4 regions of the Streptomyces sp. NPDC031466 genome follow, and region 4 is predicted to be linked to each of the others. Evidence: riboswitches for the same ligand, from Rfam matches in the RefSeq annotation. Region 4 holds a riboswitch; each other region holds the start of a gene.

Region 1 (4,073 bases), on a different contig from region 4:
GCGATCTCCTTGCGGGAGGTGGTGACGTCACCGGTCCCGCGGTCCTTGAGCTGGAGCGAGACGCCGATGACGTTCTGCGGCCGCACGCCGTAGCCGTACTTCGGGTCCGCGAGGACCATGCGCACCAGGTCCTCGGCGGCCGCGCTGACCACGTACACCTCGATGCCGTGCGCCCGCAGCGTCCGGTACAGCTGCCGCATGCCCGGCGAGAACTCCGGCGGCTTCACCTCGGTCCTCGTCGGCTTCCCGTCCTCGTAGTACTCGGCCGGGATCGGCTTGCCGTACGCCAGCAACTCATCGACGTACTTCTTGAGTTCCCTCAGCGTGAACCCGGAGAAGATCTGCGCGGCCCAGGGGTAGCAGACCTGGTCGTCCACCTCGCACAGCCGGTTGTAGTAGCTGTAGAGGCTCTCCTTGTGCCCGGCCTTGTCCTTGAAGGGGATGACCTTCAGGGACGGGTCCATGGTCTTGCGGGTCAGGACACCCTTCATCTCCAGGAAGGGCAGCAGCGACTCCTCCAGGTCGTTGCGGTACGTCGTGTTGTCCGCGTCGAAGACGGCGTACGCGCCCTTGTGGTCGTTCGCGGCGATGACCTCGCCGAGCCGCTTCGCGACGGGCTTCGGCCAGTGCGACAGCTCGCGGGCGGTGGCCGCCGAGGTGTCGGCGGCGGACGCCTCGTTCGTCGGCCACAGCGCGCTGCCCGCGAGGACGGCGGCGGCCAGCGCGCCCACGGTGGCGATGAGGGCCGGCCTGCTCTTCACCCGTACTGCTGCCATGTCTCTGTGTCCCTGCCGTTCCCTGCGAGCGGAGTGCGCCCCGTTCGGAGCGGCGCGCAACTCTATGGGCCCCCGGGGGCCGATTCCCATGATCGACGTCACCGTGCGGCGGCGGCATGGGGGGAGGCGGAGGCGGGTAGCGGAGAGGGACGCCGGGCCCGGGAGAGCGGCGGGCAAGGGCGGGGGCGGCGGGTGCCGGGAGGGGCCCGCAGCGGACGGCGATCACATCGCCCATACTGGCCGCATGGGCTCCCGTGAGTTCGTCAGAGCCGTCCCCCGGCTCGACGGCATGGTCGTCTCCGCGGTCGGCTACCGCACCGCGGGACAGCGCCCCGCCCTGCACCGGGGCCTGCCCTCGCCCCACCTGACGGTGATCTTCTCGCTGGACGGCACCATCGCCGGCGGCGACACCCCCGACCAGGCGAGCGGCGCGGACGCCGCCCGCACCGACATCGTCGTGGGCGGCCTGCACCAGAGCCCCGTGTACGTCGTCCAGCCCGAGCACGAGGCGGGCATCCAGCTCGCCGTGCACCCGCTGGCGGCCCGCGCCCTCCTCGGCCTGCCCGCCGGAGCGCTGACCGGACAGCCCGTCGTCGCCGGCACCGACGTGTTCGGCGAGCGCGCCGCCGACCTCCGCGAGCGGCTGTGCGAGCTGGACCACTGGGAGGACCGCTTCGCCGCCCTGTCCGCCTACCTGCGGCGGCGCGCGGCCACCGAACGGACCGCCGGGTCCGTACGCCCCGAGGTCGCCGAGGCCTGGGCCTGGCTGGCCCGGCACCGCGGCGCGGGCACGCTGGGCGCCCTGTCCCGGCACGTCGCGCTCAGCGAACGCCGCCTGACCGCGCTCTTCCGCGCCGAGACCGGGCTGAGCCCCAAGCAGGCCGCCCGCCTGATGCGCTTCCAGCACGCGAAGGACGCCGTGGTCCGCGCCGTCGCGGCGGGCGGCCCGCCGAACCTCGCCCGGGTCGCGGCCGACACCGGCTACTGCGACCACTCCCACCTCGTACGCGACTTCCGCCAGTACACGGGGACGAGCCCGACCGGCTGGCTCGCCGAAGAGTGCCGGAACATCCAAGCCGGGGCACACGGCGAGGGCGAAGAGTGAAGGACATGAACACCACACCGAACCCCACACCCAACCCCACACCGCCCCCCGCCCCCGCCGCGCCGGCCCCCACCATCTGGCCGGGCCTCCAGGCCGAGGACGCCCCCGCGCTGATCGACTTCCTCGTCGGCACCGTCGGCTTCCTGCGCACGGCCGTCTACGAGGACGGCGGCCGCGTCGTCCACGCCCAGCTCGACTGGCCCGAGGGCGGCGGCGTCATGCTCGGCTCCCACGACCCCGCCACCGAGGGCACCTGCGGCACACCCGGCACCGCGAGCGCCTACGTCGTCACCGACCGGGTGGAGGACCTGTACCGCCGCCTCACCGAGGCGGGCGTGCGGGTCATCGCCGAGATCGAGGACAAACCGTACGGCGGCCGCGAGTTCGCCGTCGCGGACCCAGAGGGAAACCACTGGTCCTTCGGCTCCTACCGGGGCGAGCCGAGGCCCGGACCGACCCCGTGAGCACGCGTGATAACTTGCGCAAGCCAGTCAAACCCACACCTGGGCCAGGGAATCCGGTGCGAATCCGGAACTGACGCGCAGCGGTGAGGGGGACGGGCGGGGCCACGGCCACTGGGCGTCTCACGACGCCCGGGAAGGCGCCCCGCCCGGTCGATCCCGAGTCCGAAGACCTGCTGGCGCCTTCGCCCGCACACCGGGCGGCGAAGGTCGTGACGCAGACCAGGCTCCGCGTATGAGCCGTGACACCCAAGGGATCGCGTGTCCTCGAAAGCCCGTACACCCGTCCTGCGCTGTGCCGGACTCCTCACGGCCGGCACGCTCGCGCTCAGCGCCTGCGGCGGCGGCTCGGCACCGGAGCCCGCGGGCAAAGGCGCCGACGGCTACCCCGTCACCGTCGCCTCCTGCGGCAAAAACGTGCAGGTCACGGCCCCGCCCCAGCGCGCCGTCTCGCTCGACCAGGGCTCCACGGAGATCCTGCTCTCCCTCGGGCTCGCCGACCGCATGGCCGGCACCGGCACCTGGACCGACCCGGTCGCGAAGAACCTGGAGAAGGACAACGCGAAGGTGGAGCGGCTCGCCGACCGCTACCCCTCCCTGGAGAAGGTCCTTGCCAAGGAACCGGACTTCGTCAGCGCCTCCTTCCTCTACACCGTCGGCAAGGGCGGCGTCGCCGACCGCGCGAAGTTCACCGACCTCGGCGTGCCCGTCTACGTCTCGCCCACCGACTGCGCGGGCAAGGACAACGACGGCGGCGGCGACGGCAAACGCGTGCGGACCCTCACCATGGACACCGTCTACGGCGAGATCCGCGACCTGGCGAAGGTGTTCGGCGTGCGACAGCGCGGCGAGCGGCTGATCGCCGACCTGAAGGGCCGCGTCGCGAAGGCCACGAAGGACATCAAGGCGTCCGACGCGACGATCCTGTACTGGTTCGCCAACTCCGACGCCCCGTACATGGCGGGCTGCTGCGGCGCCCCCGGCATCATCACCCGCGAACTCGGCGCGAAGAACGTCTTCGACGACACCCGCGAGGAGTGGCCCCAGATCAACTGGGAGACCGTCGCCGACCGCGACCCCGACGTCCTCGTCATCGGCGACCTCACCCGCAGGTCGCAGTCCGCCGAGAGCGCCGAGGCGAAGATCAGGTTCCTGGAGACCAACCCGGCGACCAAGAACCTGACCGCCGTAAAGAAGAAGTGGTACGTCCGGCTCAGCGGCCAGGCCATGAACCCCACGATCCGTACCGTCGACGGCATCGAGCAAGTGGCGGCCGGGCTGCGGAAGTTCGGGCTCACCACATGAGCGTGGCCGCACCCGCCCGGCAGGGGCTGCTGTGGCTGGCCGCGTGCGCGGCGCTCGCGCTGTCCGTGGCGGTCGCCGTCACCATCGGCCCCGCCGAGATCTCCGTCCCCGACGTGTGGTCGGTGCTCGCCGCGCACCTCGGCTGGGGCGAGTCGCGCCTCACCCCCCTCAGGGACGGCATCGTCTGGAACCTGCGGATGCCCCGCACCCTGCTCGCCGCCGTCTGCGGCGCGGGTCTCGCGGTGTGCGGGGCGGTCATGCAGTCCCTGCTCCGCAACCCCCTCGCGGACCCCTTCGTGCTCGGGGTGTCGTCCGGGGCGTCCACGGGGGCCGTCGCGGTCGTCGTCCTCGGGGTGGGCGGGGGAGCGGTGTCCATCTCGGCGGGCGCCTTCGTGGGCGCGCTCCTGTCCTTCGCGCTCGTCCTGC
Region 2 (4,073 bases), on a different contig from region 4:
TTCAGACCCCGCTGCCAGGCGTAGGCGTACATCGAGGAGAGCTTGCCGATGGTCGGCGTCTCCAGGAAGAGGTTGAGGGACTGCGCCTGGTCGAGGAACGGGGTGCGCGCGGCGGCCATGTCGATCAGGCCGCGCTGCGGGATCTCCCACGCGGTGCGGTACAGCGCGCGGACGTCCTCGGGGATCCAGCCGAAGCCCTGTACCGAGCCGTTGGCCTCGCGCAGCGCCTCACGGGTCTGCGCGTCCCAGACGCCGAGCCGCTTCAGCTCCTGCACGAGGTAGGCGTTGACCTGGAGGAACTCCCCGCTGAGCGTCTCGCGCTTGAAGAGGTTGGAGACCTGCGGCTCGATGCACTCGTACACGCCCGCGATGGAGGCGATGGTGGCGGTCGGCGCGATGGCCAGCAGCAGCGAGTTGCGCATGCCGGTCTCGGCGATACGTTCCCGCAGGGCCGCCCACCGCTCGGGCCAGGTCAGCTCGACGCCGTAGTGGTCCGGGTGCAGCACGCCCCGCGCGGTGCGGGTCTTCTCCCAGGCGGGCAGCGGGCCGTTGCGGACGGCGAGGTCGGCGGAGGCCTCGTACGCGGCGAGCATGATCCGCTCGGCGATGCGGGTGGAGAGCGCACGCGCCTCGGGGGAGTCGAAGGGCAGCTTCAGCCGGAAGAAGACGTCCTGGAGGCCCATCGCGCCGAGGCCCACCGGGCGCCACTTGGCGTTGGAGCGCCCGGCCTGCTCGGTCGGGTAGAAGTTGATGTCCACGACGCGGTCGAGGAAGGTGACGGCGGTGCGGACGGTCTCGTCGAGGCGCTCCCAGTCGATGTCGCCGCTCGCCGTGTCCACGAAGGCGCCGAGGTTCACCGAGCCGAGGTTGCACACGGCCGTCTCGCCGTCGTCCGTGACCTCCAGGATCTCCGTGCAGAGGTTGGAGGAGTGCACGGTGTGGCCGGGCTCCGCCGTCTGGTTGGCGGTGCGGTTGGCGGCGTCCTTGAACGTCATCCAGCCGTTGCCGGTCTGCGCGAGGGTGCGCATCATGCGGCCGTACAGGTCGCGGGCCGGGATGGTCTTCTTCGCGAGCCCGGCGGCCTCGGCCTCGCGGTAGGCGGCGTCGAACTCCTCGCCCCACAGGTCGACCAGCTCGGGCACGTCGGCCGGGGAGAACAGCGACCAGTCCTGGTCGGCGGCGACCCGGCGCATGAACTCGTCCGGGATCCAGTGCGCGAGGTTGAGGTTGTGCGTGCGGCGCGCGTCCTCACCGGTGTTGTCGCGCAGCTCCAGGAACTCCTCGATGTCGGAGTGCCACGTCTCCAGGTAGACCGCGGCGGCGCCCTTGCGCCGGCCGCCCTGGTTCACGGCGGCGACCGAGGCGTCCAGGGTCTTCAGGAACGGCACGATGCCGTTGGAGTGCCCGTTCGTGCCGCGGATGAGCGAACCCCGGGAGCGGACGCGGGAGTAGGACAGGCCGATGCCGCCCGCGTGCTTGGAGAGCCGTGCGACCTGGTGGTAGCGGTCGTAGATGGAGTCCAGCTCGTCCAGCGGGGAGTCGAGGAGGTAGCAGGAGGACATCTGCGGGTGGCGGGTACCGGAGTTGAAGAGCGTCGGCGAGGACGGCAGATAGTCCAGGCGGCTCATCAGGCGGTACAGCGCGGCGACCTCGTCGAGCGCGCGCTCGCTGCCGTCCTCCGCCAGGCCGCTCGCGACGCGCAGCATGAAGTGCTGCGGGGTCTCGATGACCTGCCGGGTGATCGGGTGGCGCAGCAGATAGCGGCTGTGCAGGGTGCGCAGGCCGAAGTACTCGAAGCGGAAGTCGGCGCCGTCGGCGAGCGCGCCCTCCACCAGCGCGTCGAGCCGGGCCGCGTGTTCGGTCACGAAGGACGCCGTGCGGTCGGCGATCAGGCCCTCGCGGTGGCCGACCGCGACGGAGTCGGTGAAGGAGCGCACGCCCTGCGTCGCCGCCTCCTCGCGGATGCCGATCGACAGGAGCCGTGCCGCCAGCTTGGAGTACGCCGGGTCCTCGGAGATGAGCCCCGCGGCCGCCTCGGTGGCCAGCTCCCGCAGCTCGGCCTCGTCGGCCCGCGCCGAGCGGCCGCGCAGCGCGGCGGCGGCCACCCGGCCGGGGTCGGCGTCGGGCAGGTCGGCGGTGAGGTCGGTCAGGGTGCGCAGCAGCGCGGTCCCCGGCCCGTCGGTTCCTTCGGCACCCTGGGCGGTGGGCGTCGACGGCGCTGACGCGGGTTCGGCAGGCGCGATGGTCACGTGGGGGCACTCCCTCGCTCGGCTCTGGGCCAGGGGGGAGGGATGGGCGCACACGGGCGCACCCGGGCAGGGCGGCGTACCGCGTCCACCGGCCCACTCCACGAGGCCCGGACGGTCGGCACCCGGACCGGACGGTACGGGTGCGCTGCCGGCAGGTCCTCGGACTCCGCGTACGCCGAATGCGTACACATGCACCGTTGCGGGACAGTTCCGGACTTGCACCGGATTCCCCTGCGGCGACAGCGAGCACGAGCATACATCTTGTGCCGGGCCTTGGAGGCGGGCCCACATCTTGTGTCGGCTCGCGGGGGGCGGCGCCTACAGCGTCAGCGTGTACGCCAACAGCGGCACCGTCTCGATGGGCCTCCAGTCGCGTTCGGGCGCGCGCCGGAAGCCCAGGCGCTCGTACAGCCGGTGGGCGGTGTGCATCGACGTCTGGGTGGACAGGACGAGCCCGGTGCGGCCCGCGTCCTTGGAGCGCCGCACGCACTCCCGTACGAGCGTCTCGCCGACGCCTCTGCCGCGGGCCTCGGGGGAGACGGCCAGCATGCGGATCTCGGCCTCGCCGGCGCGGGCGATGTCCGCCATCGGGCCGCCGGACGGCACGTAGGTGACGCAGCCGAGCGCCTTCCCGTCCGCCGCGGCCACCAGGACCTCGGCGGCGGCCGCGCGCGCCGCCACGTCGCGCAGCACCGCGAGGTAGGGGTCGTCCGCCCCGAAGTCCAGGTGGCCGTCGGCGAGATAGGCCTGTGCGGTGAGGGCGCCGAGCGCCTCGTACTCGTCGGGGTGTGCGGGTCTGATCGTGAGGGTGGTGTTGTCCATGCGGCGCAGTGTGCAGCACGGGCACGGCGAAGGGCCGCCGAATTTCCGGCGGCCCTTCGTCATGCGGCCCTGCGTCACGGGGTCGTGTTCAGTGCGCGGCGCCCGCCGTCGCCGGCGGCAGCTCCTCGACGACGCCGGGGTCACCCGCGTCCGCGGTGTAGTCCTCGGGGGAGGTCTCGTCGATGCCGTCGGGGGCCTTCAGCGCCCGCATGGCGAAGGTGAGGACCACCGTCACGAGCACGTTCAGGACGAACGCGGTGAGGCCGATGTAGCCGATCTCGCCGATGCCCGGGATCGAGTCGGACGAGCCGCCGAAGTGCTTCTGCGTCGGCGAGGCGACACCGTAGGCGGCCAGCGTGCCGTAGACCATGCCGACCGCCCAGCCCGCGAGCAGCGCCCAGCGGTGGAACCAGCGGGTGAACAGGCCGCCGACCAGGGCGGGCATGGTCTGGAGGATCCAGATGCCGCCCAGGAGCTGGAAGTTGATCGCGACGGTCTTGTCCATGGTGAGGACGAAGACCAGCGCGCCCACCTTCACCAGCAGCGAGACCAGCTTGGAGACCTTGGTCTCCTGCTCGGGCGTCGCGTCGGGCTTGAGGAAGTCCTTGTAGATGTTGCGGGTGAAGAGGTTCGCGGCCGCGATGGACATGATGGCCGCGGGGACCAGCGCGCCGATGCCGATGGCCGCGAAGGCCACGCCCGTGAACCAGTCGGGGAACATGGTCTCGAAGAGCTGGGGGATCGCCAGCTGGCCGTTGTCCACCTTGATCCCGGCCGCGATCGCCATGAAGCCGAGCAGGGCGAGCAGGCCGAGCATCAGCGAGTACAGCGGCAGGATGGTGGTGTTGCGGCGGATCACGTCGCGGCTCCTGGAGGAGAGCGTCGCGGTGATCGAGTGCGGGTACATGAACAGCGCGAGGGCCGAGCCGAGCGCGAGCGTCGCGTACGTCCACTGGCCGGCCTCGGCGGGCGCGAGCGCGCCGCGCGGCTTGCCGGTCGCCG
Region 3 (4,073 bases), on a different contig from region 4:
GCGGAGACGATCGGGTCGAAGAAGGTGCCGGGCACGACCTCCTCGTACAGGTCGATGAGCTGCCGGGTCAGATGGACGCCTTCCGCGGAGGGCCCCATGTGACGGATCATGTACAGGTCGAGGAATTGCCGGGCCTCGTCGAGTGTCTTCGGTACGGCCTCCTGGTCGATGCCGAGCATCGCCCCGACCACACGCCAGGCGTAGTAGTACGCCTCTGCACCCTCTGTCGACATGTGGATGTTCAGCCGGTGCAGGCTGTCCAGCACGAGCAGCGAGAAGAACATCTGCCCGCCGATCAGGTCCTCCTGGCAGATCGGTGTCCCGAACACCGCGGTGTCCCAGCGGTTCTCCCGCTTGAGGTGATGCCGGATGGAGGCGTGCAGCAGCCGGACCTTCTGCGCGGCCGGGATGAAACGGCTGCCCGCCTCGAAGGCGTCGGGCCGCATCAGGTAGACGGTGAACTGGCCCGTCTCCGCCATCCGCCTGGAGGGGTACGCCAGTCCGTGGGTCGTCGACAGCAGCTTCGCCACGACCGGCACGACGTAGCAGGCGGGCATGGAGGCGAAGGACAGGGCCGTGGAGATGTGCACGTTGTTGTCGATGAAGAACAGCCGGGCCTTCTCCATCTCGCCCCAGTCCACCCACGGCGGGGGATGGCTGGTGGCCGCCAGATAGTCCCTGGCGACGTCCGGCAGCCCGTCCGGCAGGGGAGAGCCGGCGGTGGAGACGTAACGCATCAACGTGTTGAACTTGCCGACCTCCCCGCGCTCGAAGAGCGTGGCGACGGTGGCATCGGCCAGTTCGTCCCCGGGTTCGCGCAAGGCGTTCATCGATGCCTCGGTGTACAGCATGACAGGGTTCCTCGTCTTCCAAGGTGATGGCCACGGCCGAGGGAGGCAGGCCGAGGACCGGGTGGCCGCCGTCCCACGCGGGGGTCAGGACAGGCGGGCCGCCGCCGCATGCGCCAGATCGGTCAAGGCCTTGGCGGCGGGTGTCGGCAGGTCCGCTTCGTGCAGGGCGTCCAGGGCCTCCTCGACCCGGACGGAGATCATGTCCTCGATACGGTCGGGCGCCCCGAGCGCGCACATCACCTCGCGGACGGCGTGCAGATCCGCCGCGCCCGGATCGGGCCGGCCCAGCAGGGCACGCAGTTGATCCCGTTGACCGGCTCCGGCCAGGCGCCAGGTCTCGGCCAGCAGGGCCGTCGGCCGGTGCCCGCGCACGTCGTCGGCGTTGGCCTTGCCGGTGCGCTCGGGGCTGCCGAACAGGCCGAGCAGGTCGTCGCGCAACTGGAACGCCTCACCCAGCGGCAGGCCGTACGCGGTGTAGCCCGCCCGCAGCCGGCCGGCCGCACCCGCCAGCGCCCCGCCGATCAACAGGGGCTGCTCGACGGTGTACTTGGCGGTCTTGTACCGGATCACCTTCAGCGAGGCCGCGGTGTCGGGGTCGGCTCCTGTGCGTAGGATCTCCAGGCACTCGCCCGCGATCAGCTCCCGGGCCAGCGCCGACCACAGGGGGCGGGCCCGGGCCAGATAGGCGGCGGGCAGACCACTGGCGGCGAACAGCTGCCCGGCGAGCCCCATCAGCAGATCGCCCACCAGCATCGCCAGCGACCTGCCGTCGGCCGACGCGCGGGGCCGGTCGGGCACACAGCCCCGCAGGGCCACATGGGCGGTGGGGCGGCCGTGCCGCAGCGGGCTGTCGTCGATGAGGTCGTCGTGCACGACCGCGGCGGCGTGCACCAGCTCCATCGAGGCCGCCGCCCGCACCAGCGCGTCACTGTCGGGCTGGCCCACCCCGCGCCAGCCCCAGTAGCAGAAGGCCGCCCGCAGCCGCTTGCCGTCCGCGACGGCCGCCGCCAGCTGCTCGGCCACCGGATGAAGGAGGGGATCGACGTCCGCGAAGCGCTCGGCCTCCTGGCCGACGAACTCACGCAGCACCGCGTCGACGCGGTCCTTGAACCGTGCGGGTTCCCACAGGTCAGACGCCATCGGCGGCCCGCCGAGCCAGCGCGCGCCGGGCCAGGATCTCCAGGTGGGCCGGGGGCACCGCCGCGTACCGGTCCCGCACGAGGCGCCCGCGCGCCAGCAGATCGTGCTCGGCGTCCGCCGCCAGGTCCGCCGCGTCCGAGCGGTGCAGCAGCCCTCGTACCGTACCCACCGCCGTGCCCAGCGTGCTGACCCCGAGGTCGGCCAGCCCCGCCGCCAGCAGCACCGCCCGCTCGCCGAAGCCGACGATGCGGCTCGCTTCCCGCGTCATGACATTTCCCCCAGGAGGACATTCCGCCGGGGCCCATCCGCCCGGCCACCGTCTCGTGTCGCCGCTCACAGGATGACCACCCGCAGGGTGCGGCCCGGCCGAAACTCACGATCGAGTGAACGCGTCGCTCTCGTGTTGCCGACACGCCGCACGGGCGTTGCTCGAGCGAACCGGGAGTCCTCGTGGGGCCGTTCCCGCAGGGTGTCGGGCTCGTCTGACCACGATCGGAATCGCCCGGGCAAGTTGTCAGGCCCCTCCGTCGCGCACTAATGTCACCACGCCTTGGTGAACGGGAAATCCGGTGTGATGCCGGTGCGGCCCTCGCCACTGTGATCGGGAAGTCCGGCTCCAGCCCTCGCGGCAGCCACTGGGCACACATGTGCCCGGGAAGGCGGAGTCCGGTCGGTACGACCCGTCAGCCAGGAGACCGGCCAAGGCACGTTGTCCATCCACGAGGTGCTGGAGAGGGTCTGCTGAGCCATGCACATAGCCGAGGGTTTCCTCCCGCCGGCGCACGCGATCGCCTGGGGCGTAGCGTCCGCGCCGTTCGTCGTCCACGGAGTCCGTTGTCTGACCCGTGAGGTCAAGGAACACCCCGAGAGCACCCTGCTCCTGGGAGCCGCCGGGGCCTTCACCTTTGTTCTCTCCGCCCTGAAGATCCCGTCCGTGACGGGCAGTTGCTCGCACCCGACGGGCACCGGACTGGGCGCGATCCTGTTCCGGCCGCCGATCATGGCGGTGCTCGGCACCATCACACTGCTGTTCCAGGCCCTGCTGCTCGCCCACGGCGGGCTCACCACCCTGGGCGCCAACGTGTTCTCCATGGCGATCGTCGGGCCGTGGGCCGGCTACGCCGTCTACCGGCTGCTCAGGCGGTTCGACGTGCCGCTGATGGCCGCCGTGTTCTTCGGGGCCTTCGTCGCCGACCTGTCCACGTACTGCGTCACCAGTGTCCAGCTGGCCCTGGCGTTCCCGGACCCCGGCAGCGGCTTCCTCGGCGCGCTGGGCAAGTTCGGCGGGATCTTCGCCGTCACGCAGATCCCCCTCGCCGTCAGCGAGGGGCTGCTCACCGTCCTGGTCATGCGGTTGCTCGTGCAGTCCAGCAGGGGCGAACTGGCGCGGCTCGGCGTGCTGCCGCAGGCCGAACGGCCCGCCACGCCGCACGAGACCCCCGCGACGCAGGAGACCCCCGCGAAGCAGCAGGCGCACGAGACGCACAGGGAGGCCAGCGCATGATGAGCCGGAACACGAAGATCAACCTCCTGCTGCTCGTGGTCGTGGCGGCGCTCGCGGTGCTGCCCCTGGCGCTCGGGCTCGGCGACCACAAAAAGGAACCGTTCACCGGCGCCGACGCCCAGGCGGAGACGGCGATCACCGAACTCGAGCCGGACTACAAACCGTGGTTCTCACCCCTGTACGAGCCCCCCTCTGGTGAAATCGAATCCGCGCTCTTCGCCCTCCAGGCGGCCCTCGGCGCCGGCGTCCTCGCGTACTACTTCGGCCTGCGCAAGGGCCGCAGGCAGGGCGCCGAACGCCGGCAGGCACAGGAGGCCCACGCCGAGCAGCTCCCGGATGACGAGGGCGCCGAGCCCAAGACCGGGCAGCTCTGACCGGCAGTGCTGCCCATCGACGTGGCGGCGCACAGCAGTCGCTGGCGCCGCCGCCACCCCGTGGACAAGGCCGTACTCGGGCTCGGCCTCACCCTCCTCGCGATCTCCCTGCCGCCCTGGCCGGGCGCCGCCCTGGTCGCGGCCACCGCGATCGTCCTGCTGCTCGGCCCGGCGGGTGTGCCGCCGCGCAAACTGTGGCGCGCC
Region 4 (4,073 bases):
GCCGGGGCGTCCGGTGCAGGCGCCGACGCCGAGCCAGGGCGAGCGGGGGTCGGTGAGGAAACCGGCGTCGGCCAGTGCGCGCAGCCGCTCGCGCGCGGCGGCCTCGTCCGCGAAGCCCGGGACGACGAAGCCGCGCCACGGGGTGACCCGGATCTCCCCGCCGGGCGCGGGAAGCAGGGCACGCCACTGGGCAGCGCTCACCCGGCCGAGCCGGGCACTCACCACGACCGCGTACCCCAGGTCGGCGTCACCGATGACGCCGGGGGCGGGCGGGGCGGCGGCCGACGGGGCGCTGGGCGCGGGGGGTGCGGGCGGCGCGGAGGCAAGGGTGGACGGGATGGACGACCCGGACGCCGCGGAGGTCTCCGTCAGCCCAGAAGCCGCCCCGGCCGGCGGTCGCCCGGCGGAAGGGAACCCGCTCGGCGAGGCGTCCGGCGTCACGGGCTCCGTCGTGAGGCCCGCCGCCGCCAACGCCTCCGCCAGGTCCACGCCCCGCCCGGCCGGCAGTTCCGTCACCCGCCACGCGCCGTTGCCCGCCTCGCGGGCCGCGGCGAGGAAGGCCCCGGCCGCGGCGAGGGCGGCGCGCGGGGCGTCGGGGCCCGGGAGCCGCCGGGCGCTGTCCCCGACGCGTACCAGCGCCGTACCGCCCGATTCTGCGATCAAGGTCACATCGCCGCCGAGCCCGGCGGCATCCCCGCGCCCGTCGTCGAGAACGAAGAGGAAACGGCCGGAAAGCGCTGTCGTCCAGTCCTGCCCGCACAGGAGCCCATCCAGCTCGCGGGCCCACAACTGCACGTCGGCGTGGCCGAGTCGGTCGAGTCCCGCCAGCGGGGAGGCCACGATGTTCCGGACGCGCTCGTGGCGTTCGGAGGGCAGCAGGCCGGCGTCCGCGAGGAGCGCGGAGAGTTCGCCGCCGCAGCTCTCGCCGAGGCCGCGCAGCTCGATGTTGCCGCGCGAGGTGATGCTGTGGTTCCCGTCCGCGAGACGCTCGGCCGCGTTGGCCAGCGCCAGCGCCTGACGTACCGTCAAAAGTCCTGCGGGCAGCCGGAGTCGGGCCAGCGCGCCGTCGTCGGCGCGGTGCAGACGCAGGGCCCCGGGACAGGCGTCGCCCCGGTCGCGCACCCGATCACGTAGGGGGGATTCGCCCTGGTTCATGGAAGGTGCTCGGCTGGGCGGCATGGCGGCGAGCATACCCACGCCGATCCGGCCGGTCGCCTCCCGAGACGGGCCGTCCCGGCAGGCGGCCGCCCCACCGGCGGCGGGCAGGACTTACTATGCAGGCGGCGGCCCGCCAGGTCCGCCGACGCCAGCGACGGCGTGGGTCCACCAGGACCCGAGGGAGGAAGGCCGGTGCGAATCCGGCGCGGTCCCGCCACTGTGAGCCCCACCGAGGTGGGGCGAGCCAGGAACTCCTGCCGTCCATACGACCACCCGGGGCGCGGACACCCCGAGGAAGGCCTGCGCCCGCATGCTTCTGCTGCTGTCGACCTCCGACACCGACCTGCTCAGCGCCCGCGCGGCGGGGGGTCCGGTCGACTACCGGTTCGCCAACCCCTCCCGCCTGGACCTCGCCGAGCTGCCCTCGCTCCTGGAGGGCGCCGACCTCGTCGTCGTACGCCTCCTCGGCGGTGTCCGCGCCTGGCAGGACGGGCTCGACCAGCTCATCGCCAGCGGTCTGCCGGTGGTCGTGCTCACCGGCGAACAGGCACCCGACGCCCAGCTCATGGCCTCCTCGACGGTGCCCGTCGGCATCGCGGCCGAGGCCCACGCCTACCTCGCGCACGGCGGCCCCGCGAACCTGGAGCAGCTGGCCCGCTTCCTCTCCGACACCGTGCTGCTCACCGGCCACGGCTTCGACCCGCCGGCGCCCGCGCCGTCCTGGGGCCCGCTGGAGCGCGCCGCCCGCGACATCGAGGGCCCGACGGTCGCGGTGCTGTACTACCGCGCCCACCACATGAGCGGCAACACCGCGTTCATCGACGACCTGTGCGGTGCCATCGAGGACGCGGGCGCCCGCCCGATGCCGCTGTACGTGGCCTCGCTGCGCGCCCCCGAGCCCGAGCTGATCGACGCGCTGCGCCCCGCCGACGCCATCGTCACGACGGTCCTCGCCGCCGGTGGCACCAAGCCCGCCGAGGCCTCCGCGGGCGGTGACGACGAGTCGTGGGACGCAGGCGCGCTGACCGGGCTCGACGTGCCGATCCTCCAGGCGCTGTGCCTGACCGGGTCGCGTTCGGCCTGGGAGGAGAACGACGAGGGCGTCTCGCCGCTCGACGCCGCGAGCCAGATCGCGGTCCCGGAGTTCGACGGACGCCTCATCACCGTGCCGTTCTCGTTCAAGGAGATCGACGAGGACGGGCTCCCCGCCTATGTCGCCGACGCCGAGCGGGCGGCCCGGGTCGCCGGGATCGCCGTACGCCACGCACGCCTGAGGCACATCCCGGCCGCCGACAAGCGCCTCGCGCTGGTGCTCTCCGCGTACCCGACCAAGCACTCGCGGATCGGCAACGCGGTAGGCCTGGACACCCCCGCCTCCGCCGTCGCGCTGCTGCGCAGGCTGCGCGCCGAGGGTTACGACTTCGGCCCCGAGGCCGACATCCCCGGCCTCGTCTCGGGCGACGGCGACGAGCTGATCCGCGCGCTGATCGACGCGGGTGGCCACGACCAGGAATGGCTCACCGAGGAGCAGCTGGCCGCCAACCCCGTCCGCATCCCGGCCGCCGCCTACAAGCGCTGGTACGCGACGCTGCCGCAGGAGCTGCGGGACTCCGTCGAGCAGCACTGGGGGCCGCCGCCCGGCGAGATGTTCCTGGACCGCTCGCGGGTGGGCGACGGCGGCGACCCGGAGGGCGACATCGTGCTGGCCGCCCTGCGGCGCGGCAATCTGCTCATCCTCATCCAGCCGCCGCGCGGCTTCGGCGAGAACCCCATCGCGATCTACCACGACCCCGATCTGCCGCCTTCCCACCACTACTTGGCGGCCTACCGCTGGATCGCGGCCCCCGCGGCCGACGGCGGCTTCGGCGCCGACGCGATGGTCCACCTCGGCAAGCACGGCAACCTGGAGTGGCTGCCCGGCAAGAACGCGGGCCTCTCGGCGGCCTGCGGCCCCGACGCCGCGCTCGGCGACCTGCCGCTGATCTACCCGTTCCTGGTCAACGACCCGGGCGAGGGCACGCAGGCCAAGCGCCGCGTGCACGCCACGCTCATCGACCACCTCGTGCCGCCCATGGCCCGCGCCGACTCCTACGGCGACATCGCGCGCCTGGAGCAGCTCCTGGACGAGTACGCGCAGATCAGCTCGATGGACCCGGCGAAGCTGCCCGCGATCCGGGCGCAGATCTGGACGCTCATCCAGGCCGCGAAGCTCGACCACGACCTGGGCCTGGAGGACCGCCCGGACGACGACGGCTTCGACGACTTCCTCCTCCATGTCGACGGCTGGCTCTGCGAGATCAAGGACATGCAGATCCGCGACGGCCTGCACGTCCTCGGCACCGCCCCGGCGGGCGGCGACCGCGTCAACCTCGTCCTCGCCGTCCTGCGCGCCCGCCAGATCTGGGGCGGCACCTCCGCCCTGCCCGGTCTGCGCGAGGCGCTCGGCCTGGACGAGTCCGCGGCGACGCGCGTGAGCGCCGACGAGGCCGAGGAGAAGGCCCGCGCGCTGGTCCAGGCGATGGACGACGCGGACTGGGACCCCGCGGCCGTGGCCTCGGTGGCCGCGGGCCAGAGCGAGCAGGTCGCCGCCATCCTGGAGTTCGCGGCCCGCGAGGTCGTGCCCCGCCTGGAGGGCACCACGGCCGAACTGGACAACGCGGTACGGGCGTTGGAGGGCCGCTTCGTCCCCGCCGGGCCCAGCGGCTCCCCGCTGCGCGGCCTGGTCAACGTCCTGCCGACCGGCCGCAACTTCTACTCCGTCGACCCCAAGGCCGTCCCCTCCCGCCTCGCGTGGGAGACCGGCGAGGCCCTCGCCGACTCGCTCATCGAGCGGTACAAGAACGACAACGGCGACTACCCCACCTCCGTCGGCCTGTCCCTGTGGGGCACGAGCGCGATGCGCACGGCGGGCGACG

The links. Region 4 has a riboswitch for cobalamin ahead of cobN (cobaltochelatase subunit CobN). Riboswitches for the same ligand answer to the same signal wherever they lie in the genome.
Region 1: linked by a shared signal. The riboswitch ahead of ACZ5GP_RS04200 (ABC transporter substrate-binding protein) and the one ahead of cobN (cobaltochelatase subunit CobN) in region 4 are both predicted to bind cobalamin.
Region 2: linked by a shared signal. The riboswitch ahead of ACZ5GP_RS23485 (ribonucleoside-diphosphate reductase subunit alpha) and the one ahead of cobN (cobaltochelatase subunit CobN) in region 4 are both predicted to bind cobalamin.
Region 3: linked by a shared signal. The riboswitch ahead of ACZ5GP_RS09745 (energy-coupling factor ABC transporter permease) and the one ahead of cobN (cobaltochelatase subunit CobN) in region 4 are both predicted to bind cobalamin.

The regions. Positions count from the first base shown of each region.
Region 1 is NZ_JBVIJT010000002.1:305,319-309,391, forward strand. Features, by position in the region: gene ACZ5GP_RS04185 (haloacid dehalogenase-like hydrolase) at 1-776, opposite strand, end outside; gene ACZ5GP_RS04190 (helix-turn-helix domain-containing protein) at 1,021-1,881, shown strand; gene ACZ5GP_RS04195 (VOC family protein) at 1,887-2,345, shown strand; cobalamin riboswitch at 2,353-2,537, shown strand; gene ACZ5GP_RS04200 (ABC transporter substrate-binding protein) at 2,604-3,647, shown strand; gene ACZ5GP_RS04205 (FecCD family ABC transporter permease) at 3,644-4,073, shown strand, end outside.
Region 2 is NZ_JBVIJT010000009.1:205,879-209,951, forward strand. Features, by position in the region: gene ACZ5GP_RS23485 (ribonucleoside-diphosphate reductase subunit alpha) at 1-2,249, opposite strand, end outside; cobalamin riboswitch at 2,383-2,505, opposite strand; gene ACZ5GP_RS23490 (GNAT family N-acetyltransferase) at 2,568-3,071, opposite strand; gene mctP (monocarboxylate uptake permease MctP) at 3,160-4,073, opposite strand, start outside.
Region 3 is NZ_JBVIJT010000004.1:208,521-212,593, reverse strand. Features, by position in the region: gene ACZ5GP_RS09760 (oxygenase MpaB family protein) at 1-851, opposite strand, end outside; gene ACZ5GP_RS09755 (polyprenyl synthetase family protein) at 936-1,991, opposite strand; gene ACZ5GP_RS09750 (polyprenyl synthetase) at 1,981-2,259, opposite strand; cobalamin riboswitch at 2,526-2,709, shown strand; gene ACZ5GP_RS09745 (energy-coupling factor ABC transporter permease) at 2,740-3,495, shown strand; gene ACZ5GP_RS09740 (energy-coupling factor ABC transporter substrate-binding protein) at 3,495-3,869, shown strand; gene cbiQ (cobalt ECF transporter T component CbiQ) at 3,876-4,073, shown strand, end outside.
Region 4 is NZ_JBVIJT010000011.1:300,659-304,731, forward strand. Features, by position in the region: gene ACZ5GP_RS27680 (cobalamin biosynthesis protein CobG) at 1-1,191, opposite strand, end outside; cobalamin riboswitch at 1,306-1,425, shown strand; gene cobN (cobaltochelatase subunit CobN) at 1,469-4,073, shown strand, end outside.